One region of the Bradyrhizobium sp. ORS 278 genome, then DNA from elsewhere that is predicted to be linked to it. Evidence: predicted binding sites of a transcription regulator. Region 1 holds the regulator's gene; the other holds the start of a gene.
The links. The regulator PhoB, encoded in region 1, activates phosphate uptake and scavenging genes when phosphate is short. The targets are predictions, from matches to a motif close to TGTCATNNANCTGTCAT.
Positions count from the first base shown of each region.

Region 2: a site for PhoB is predicted at 1,209-1,225, ahead of BRADO_RS23580 (YbhN family protein). Genes of this name have one in related genera too.

Region 1 is NC_009445.1:1,793,890-1,798,090, forward strand. It holds gene pstA (phosphate ABC transporter permease PstA) at 1-244, shown strand, start outside; gene pstB (phosphate ABC transporter ATP-binding protein PstB) at 241-1,062, shown strand; gene phoU (phosphate signaling complex protein PhoU) at 1,093-1,809, shown strand; gene phoB (phosphate regulon transcriptional regulator PhoB) at 1,826-2,533, shown strand; gene BRADO_RS07905 (trypsin-like serine protease) at 2,620-3,936, shown strand; gene BRADO_RS07910 (HoxN/HupN/NixA family nickel/cobalt transporter) at 4,124-4,201, shown strand, end outside.
Region 2 is NC_009445.1:5,265,861-5,270,061, forward strand. It holds gene BRADO_RS23570 (hypothetical protein) at 1-408, shown strand, start outside; gene BRADO_RS23575 (ferritin-like domain-containing protein) at 480-986, opposite strand; gene BRADO_RS23580 (YbhN family protein) at 1,381-2,472, shown strand; gene BRADO_RS23585 (hypothetical protein) at 2,581-4,201, shown strand, end outside.

The DNA.
Region 1 (4,201 bases):
GGCGACCGCCCGCGTCGCCGGCGAGACCGCGCCGCTCCTGTTCACCGCGCTGTCGAACCAGTTCTGGAGCCTGAGCCTCAACAAGACGATGGCCAACCTGCCAGTGACCATCAACAACTTCGTCCAGAGCCCCTATGCCTACTGGAAGCAGCTGGCCTGGAGCGGCGCTCTTCTCATCACCTTGACCGTCCTGGCCCTGAACATCGGCGCGCGCATCCTTGGCGCCGAGAGGAGCTCGAAATGACCGACATGTCCGTCTCCGTGAGCAGCCCGACGGCCGCCATTCCTCCGAAGTCGCTGCCGGAGGCGCCGGCCAAAGTGACCGCGCGCAACCTCAACTTCTACTACGGCGACCACCACGCGCTGAAGAACATCAACCTCGCGCTCGGCACCAATCGGGTCACAGCGTTCATCGGCCCGTCCGGCTGCGGCAAGTCGACCCTGCTGCGCATCTTCAACCGGATGTACGACCTCTATCCGGGCCAGCGCGCGGTCGGCCAGCTGATGCTGGACAACACCAACATTCTCGACCCCAAGCTCGACCTCAACCTGCTGCGCGCGCGGGTCGGCATGGTGTTCCAGAAGCCGACGCCGTTCCCGATGACGATCTACGAGAACATCGCCTTCGGCATCCGCCTCTATGAGAAGATCTCGAAGTCCGAGATGGACGACCGCGTCGAGAAGGCGCTGCGCGGCGGCGCATTGTGGAACGAGGTCAAGGACAAGCTGAACGCCTCCGGCCTGTCGTTGTCCGGCGGCCAGCAGCAGCGCCTGTGCATCGCCCGCACGGTCGCCGTGCGTCCAGAGGTCATCCTGTTCGACGAGCCGTGCTCGGCGCTCGACCCGATTTCCACCGCCAAGGTCGAGGAGCTGATCCAGGAGCTCTCGGAGAACTATACGATCGCGATCGTGACTCATAACATGCAGCAGGCGGCGCGCGTCTCCGACAAGACCGCCTTCATGTATCTCGGCGAGTTGATCGAGTTCGACGACACCAGCAAGATATTCACCTCGCCGAGCGATCGGCGGACCCAGGATTACATCACCGGCCGGTTCGGCTGACGCCGACAGCAATGCCCTCAGGAGATCATCATGGCCAGTGAACATACCGCCAAGGCGTTCGACAGCGATCTGCAGGATCTGACCCGCCTGGTGGCGGAGATGGGCGGCCTTGCCGAACGGCTGATCGTCGATTCCGTCGACGCGCTGGTGCGGCGCGACGTGGCGCTCGGCCAGAAGGTGGTCGCCGGTGACGCGGAGGTCGACAAGCTGCAGCGCGTCATCGAGGAGCGCGCGGTGCTCACGATCGCCCGCCGCCAGCCGATGGCCGTCGACCTGCGCGAGATCGTCGGTGCGATGCGCGTCGCCACCGATCTGGAGCGGATCGGCGACCTCGCCAAGAACATCGGCAAGCGCGTCGCCGCGCTGGAGAGCGACTTTCATCCGCTGAAGCTGATCCGCGGCCTGGAGCACATGACCGACCTCGTTCAGTCGCAGGTCAAGACGGTGCTGGATGCCTATGCGGCGCACGATTTGCCGGCGGCTATGACGGTGTGGAAAGGCGACGAGGAGGTCGACGCGATCTGCACCTCGCTGTTCCGCGAGCTCCTCACCTACATGATGGAAGACCCGCGCAACATCTCGTTCTGCATCCATCTGATGTTCTGCGCCAAGAACATCGAGCGGATGGGCGATCACGCCACCAACATCGCCGAGACGGTGTTCTATATGATCGAGGGCCAGCAGATCATGGACAAGCGCCCCAAGGGCGACATGACCAGTTTTGCGACCACGATCCCCGGCAACTGAGAAAGACGATTCCGACATGGGCGCGCGAATTCTGGTGGTTGAGGACGAGGAGGCGCTGACGACGCTGCTGCGCTACAACCTCGAAGCCGAAGGCTACGAGGTCGAGACCGTGGCGCGCGGCGACGAGGCCGACACGCGGCTGAAGGAGCGCATTCCCGATCTGGTCGTGCTCGACTGGATGCTGCCGGGCCTCTCAGGGATCGAGCTGTGCCGGCGGCTGCGGGCGCGGTCCGAGACCAAGCAGCTGCCGATCATCATGCTGACGGCGCGCGGCGAGGAGAGCGAGCGCGTGCGCGGTCTTGCGACCGGCGCCGATGACTACATCGTCAAGCCGTTCTCGGTGCCGGAGCTCTTGGCGCGTGTGAAGGGCCTGCTGCGGCGCGCCAGCCCGGAGCGGCTGGCGACCGTGCTGTCCTATGGCGACATCGAGCTCGATCGCGAGAAGCGCCGCGTGGCGCGGTCGGGCCGGCCGATCGATCTCGGCCCGACCGAATATCGCCTGCTCGAGTTCTTCCTGGAGCATCCCGGCCGCGTGTTCAGCCGCGAGCAGCTGCTCGACAGCGTCTGGGGCCGCGACATCTATATCGACGAGCGCACGGTCGACGTCCACATCGGCCGGCTGCGCAAGCTGCTCAATCCCGGCCGCGAGCAGGATCCGATCCGCACCGTCCGCGGCGCCGGCTATGCGCTCGACGACCGGTTCGCCAAGTCTGAGCAGGCCTGATCGCGCGGTCTGCGCGGTCACGCCGCTGCCGTCTTGATCATGTGTGATGGCGTTCCCATCATCATGGTCGGGCCTCGGCAGACACAATGATCAAGACGCTCGCCATCTTTTTGACGTTGTTGCTCGCGGCTGCGACTAGCGCCGCGGCCGCCGAGCTCGAGGAGGCCGTCGCCGCGGCGGCGAATGGACAGCCCGCGGTGGCGTTGCGAAGGCTCCAGCCGCTCGCCGTCAAGGGCGACGCGCGGGCACAATTCGATGTCGGCTTCATGCAGGCCTTCGGCGTCGGCGTCGCGCGCAACCAGACGGAGGCGCTGGTCTGGTACCGCAAGGCCGCCGATCAGGGGCTCGCCATCGCCCAGCATTATCTGGGCATCGCCTATTTCAACGGCGAAGGCGCCGCTCGCGATCACGGCGAAGCCGCGCGCTGGTTCAACCGCGCCGCCGCCCAAGGCTTCGCCCAATCGCAATACATGCTCGGCCTGATGATGCTCGACGGCCGGGTCATGTCCCAGGATGTCGTGCAGGGTTATGCCTGGCTGGTGATGGCCGGCCGCAACGGCGTAAGGTCGGCCGGCCGCGAGATCCAGCGTATCAAGCTTAGCGACGCACAGCGGCGTCAGGCCGAGCAGATCATCGCGGCGTGGAGGCCGAAGCCGGAAGCGGCGGATGCCGGCATTGCCAATCCGCGCCCCGAGCAGCTGCTCGGCCTCGACCGGCACTTCGGTGATGTCGTCGATCCCACCTCCTGGCCGGCATCGTCGATCGGTGTCGTGACCCAGGCGCAATACAGCACGGGAGGCTCGTGTACCGGCACCTTGGTGGCTCCCCGCGTCGTGCTGACGGCGGCGCACTGCGTCTTCAACGGTCTGGCTCAGGTGAGTCCGGGCAATGTCCATTTTCTGGCGGGCCTGAACAAAGGCACCCCCGCCGCCTCCTCAGTCGCCGACAAGCTGATTGTCGCGCCGGACTTCATCCCGACTCAGCACGACCAATGGTCGGCCGACCGTTCGCCGGCGGATTGGGCGCTGATCATCCTGAAGGATGCGCTGCCGTCCAGGCCGGTGGCGGTAAGGGCCGTGAGCCGCGACGAGCTTGCGGCCGCGACCCAGGCGGGCACGATCTCCGAGATCGGCTACGGCCAGGAGCGGCGCTATTCGCCGACCGGCCAGCGCAATTGCAGCGCCGGCATGACCAAGGATGCGAAGCTGCTGACCGTCCATTGCCTCGCCAATTTCGGCTATTCGGGCTCCCCGATTCTCGCCGAGATCAACGGCGAACCGGTCGTGGTCGGCATCTTCTCGGCGTTCCACGAAGAGACGAGGCTGATGTTCGCCGCGCCTGCAAGCCAGTTCGAGGCGACCGTGCGGCGCGAGATCGCGGCGCAGAGCGCCTCGGCGCGGTGAGAGGAGGGCGGGGAGGGAAAGAGTTGGACATGGGCTGGTCAATGTTTGTGCGTGACCGGATAGCGGATTGCCAAGGGAATGCGGTGAACCTCGGCCGCGCGGACCCCGGGGGGGTGATTTGCAAGTGATTTGAGCGCGGCGACGCAAGCCTTGCCTTTTGGCGCGGGTCTTGCTCTCCTGTCCGAGTATGACGATTTTGCCAATTGATCATCCTCGGCCGGCCGCCTCGATCCCGGTTCGGCTCCGCGGGGACGGCGCACGAAAT
Region 2 (4,201 bases), 3.5 Mb from region 1:
CGCCACCTGATCCTGGCCGGCGCGATGGCCGCCGGCATCCTGCTGGCGCTCGCCGTGCACATGCTCGGCGCCCGCTATGGGCTCGATCTCGGCGGCCTGTGGCAGAGCGACGGCGCGTTCATGCCGGCCGGCTCGGCGATCGCCTGGTGGCTGATCGCGACCGTCGGCTTCTCCTCCGGCTATTTCATCGCCAACATCATGCACAGCGCGGTCTCCGGCGAGATTCCGCAGCGCGCCCGCAACTTCCTGGTCGTGGTCGGCGTGCTGATGCTCGCCGGCATCGGCCAGGCGATCTCGGGCCCCAGCCCAGTGCCGTCGGCGGCCGGCGTGCTGGCGGGCCTCGCCGCGCTCTGCCTCGGCGCCCTCATGGCGTTCTGCGGCGCCAATTTCGCGCTGAGAAAGAGCTGAGCGCGTTGCTGGCATGAAAACGCCGCGCGGCAGACCCACGCGGCGTTTTGTCTCAGGCGAGACCAGTGCGGTCAGCTCGCGGCGCGCAGGTTGACGCTGGTTTCGGCGAGCTTGGTCAGCTTCATGTCGGTCGCCTTCTCCTCGTCGAGCGTCTTCTGCAGCAGAGCGGCGCAGTCGCTGCGGCCGAGCTGCTTGGCCCACGCGATCAGGCTGCCATAGCGGGTGATCTCGTAGTGCTCGGCGGCTTGGCCGGCATTGATCAGCGCCGCATCGAGCACGGTCTTGTCGGCCACCTCGCCGGCGACCTCCTCGGCCTCCTCGATGATGCCGTCGATCGCCGGGCAGTCGACTGCCTTGGGCGCGATGCCCTGCATCTCGAACACCTGCTCGAGCCGCTTCACATGCGTGCGGGTTTCCTCGAGATGGGTCAGAAAACCCTGCTTCAGCTGCTGATCGGTCGCCTTGTCGGCCATCTTGGGCAGCGCCTTGATGAGCTGGTTCTCGGCGTAATAGATGTCCTGCAGCTGGTGCACGAACAGGTCATTCATCGTCTTGATGTCTTTGGTGAACAGTCCCATGTGTCACACGTCCTTCCGGGGTTCGGAACATGGCGGGCCCCTCCCCGACCGCGTGCATGTCCATCGACGTCTTGCCTTGGGCTAACCGGCGGTCCGACCGGTTGTTCCGGAGCCGCGCCGCGAGCGCCGATCGGAACCCGGGCTGCGAGGGCACGTTCGTGATCGAACCGCGGGCGTAAGCTTTGGGACGAAACTGAGGCGGGACGCGGCGGTCCCAGCCATGTGACTGGAGTGTGACAGACCCGCACAGCGAACGCCGAGCTGCGTTGAGTCAAGGACTGCACAAGGCGCATGTTTTAGCTTAAGGAACAGGCTGTCACGGATTGCCCGCCCTCTTCGATCAGATGGTTTCGCCCTTTTTCCAAGATTTACTGCCGCCCCGCCGGGAGGATGAATGCAGCGCCTGCTGACCGCGCTCTCGCGTGGCTTCAAGAAATGGATCGGCTGGAAGCGGCTGGGGATTGCAGCAAGCCTTGCGATCATCGCCTTCGCGATCACCACGCTCGTCCGCACGCTGAAGGGCGTCGACGGCGGCGTGATCCTCTCCACGCTGACCGAGATCCCCCCCGGTCACATCGCGCTCGCGGCGTTGTGTGTGGTCGGCGCGTTCTGCACGCTGACCTTCTATGATTATTTTGCACTGCGAACGATCGGCAAGAAGCATGTGCCTTATCGCATTGCAGCGATGAGCGCCTTCACCAGCTATTCGATCGGCCACAACATCGGCGCCACGGTGTTCACCGGCGGCGCGATCCGCTTCCGGATCTATTCGGACTACGGCCTGTCGGCGATCGACGTCGCCAAGATCTGCTTCCTGTCCGGACTGACCTTCTGGCTGGGCAACCTCTTCGTGCTGGGTATCGGCATGACGTTGCACCCCGCCGCCGCCTCGACCATGGACCAATTGCCGCCGGCCGTGAACCAGCTGATCGCGATCGGCATCCTCGGGGCGATCTTCGCCTATCTGGGCTGGTTGTATGCCGGCAAGAACCGCCGCCAGCTCGGCCAGAACGGCTGGAAGGTGGTGCTCCCCTCCGCGCAACTGACGCTGGTGCAGATCCTGATCGGCGTCGTCGATCTCGGCTTCTGCGCGCTGGCGATGTATCTGCTGGTGCCGTCGAACCCGCCGATCGACTTTCTGTCGCTCTCGGTGGTGTTCATCCTGGCCACCCTGCTCGGCTTCGCCAGTCACGCGCCGGGCAGCCTCGGCGTGTTCGACGCCGCGATGCTGGTGGCGCTGCCGCAGTTCGGCCGCGAGCAGCTGGTGGCCACCCTGCTGGTGTTCCGCGTGCTGTATTTCGTGATCCCGTTCGCCATCGCGATCTCGATCATGGGCGTCCGGGAACTCTGGCTCAACGTCGTCAAGCCATGGCAGGAGCGGCGGCGGCTGCAGACGGCCGTCTCCGACGAGATCGCCGCCAAGCGTGCGGCGGCGACGGCGCGTGCCGCCGTCCCGCAGCGGATCAAGCGCCACTCGCAGGGTTGACTTGACGCTTTGAGCGAGAGCTGACAGCGGTGCGGTTGACCTGACCAGCCGCTCTCTTACTTCCGCCCCATCGCTCAATTGAATGCCTGGCGTATGAATCCTTGGCGTATGACCCGTATGTCTCTTCGTCCGATGCTTGCCGCCTGCGTGCTGGCCGGCCTGCTCTCCACGTTCGCGGCGCGTCCGGCTGCCGCCCAGTTCGGCACAGCCCCGCAGCTCCAGATCAGCTGGGAGGTTCGTAACCGCTTCCGGCTGTTTCGTGAGGAGCGCGACTTCCTCCTGCACGTCGAGAGCACCCGCGACCGCTCGATCCTGTCGGCCGAGCAGGCGCTGGCCGTGCAGAGCGACGGACGCGGCTGGGCCCGCAACATCGTCAACCGCCTGTGCATCGACCTCGCCGGCCGGGTCAACGAGCCCTGCACGCGCGACAACGTCAAGGAAAGCTATCTGACGCCGATCGACCATCCGGTCACGGTGCGCCTGACCGGACCGGTGCCGGTCGGCGCCACCTGCGCCTGGTCGTTCGACGACGGCGACGGGCCGCAGACCTCGACCTTCGACTGCGCCGAACCGGTGAACCTGCGGGTGCGCTATGGCCGCCAGACCGTCGCCACCGTCGATGTCACGAGCCCCGACGGCACGCGGCAGGTCTCGACCGGCATTCAGGTCCGCGACGTGCTGATTGCCGGCCTCGGCGACAGCATCGCCTCCGGCGAAGGCAATCCGGACCGGCCGGTCGCGCTCGCCGATGACGGCTTCTGCTTCCGCTCCTATCTCGGCGGGCCGAGCGGCCAGTATTATCGGCCGAGCCGCGCCGGCTTCAAAGGCGGCCGGGCTTGCGAAGCCCCGGACACGCTGCAGAACTGGCAGAAGCAGAGCGCCGTCTGGTTGAACGCCGCCTGTCACCGCTCGCTGTACAGCTATCAGACCCGCACGGCGCTGGCGCTCGCCGTGCGCTATCCGCATGTCGCGGTGACCTATCTGCCGCTCGCCTGCACCGGCGCGACCATCGCCGACGGCCTGTTCGGCAGCCAGCGCGCCCGCGAATGCACGCCGGGCCGATCGCTTGCGACCTGTGCCGGCGGCGTCAACGGCCAGCTCGGCGAATTGCGCGAGGCGCTGACCGCCGCCCAGCGCCGCCAGCCGGATCGCCGGCTCGATCTGGTGCTGCTGTCGATCGGCGCCAATGACATCAACTTCTCCGGTCTCGTCGCCGACGTCATCGTCGACACGCCGACCGAGCGCACGCTGTTCAAGCGCTCCGGCGTGATCGGCTCGGTCGACGAGTCGCGCGGCGAGCTCGCGCGCGACCTGCCGCGTGGCTTCGCCAAGCTGCGCGATGCGCTGAGGCCGCTGGTCGGCGATCTCTCGCGCGTGATCTACACGTCCTACGGCAACCCGGCGCTGAGCGGCCCCGGCACGCCCTGCCCTGGCGGTCCGGCCGGATTCGAGGTGCATCCCGCCTTCAATGCCAATCCACAGCGGCTCGCCAATGTCGCGGGCTTCGTCGAGAATGAATTCCTGCCTGCCCTGCGCGGGCTCGCGCAATGCACCGCCGGCGTGCTGTGCCGTGATCCGCGCAGCGAACGAATGACCTTCGTCGACGCGCATCAGCCGGCGTTCGCGCAGCACGGCTTCTGCGCGCGCTCGCCGCAGGATCCGCCGTTCGACCGCGAATGCTTCGCCTCCAATGGCGAGAGCTTCGATTCCAACATCGTCTCCGCCGCCA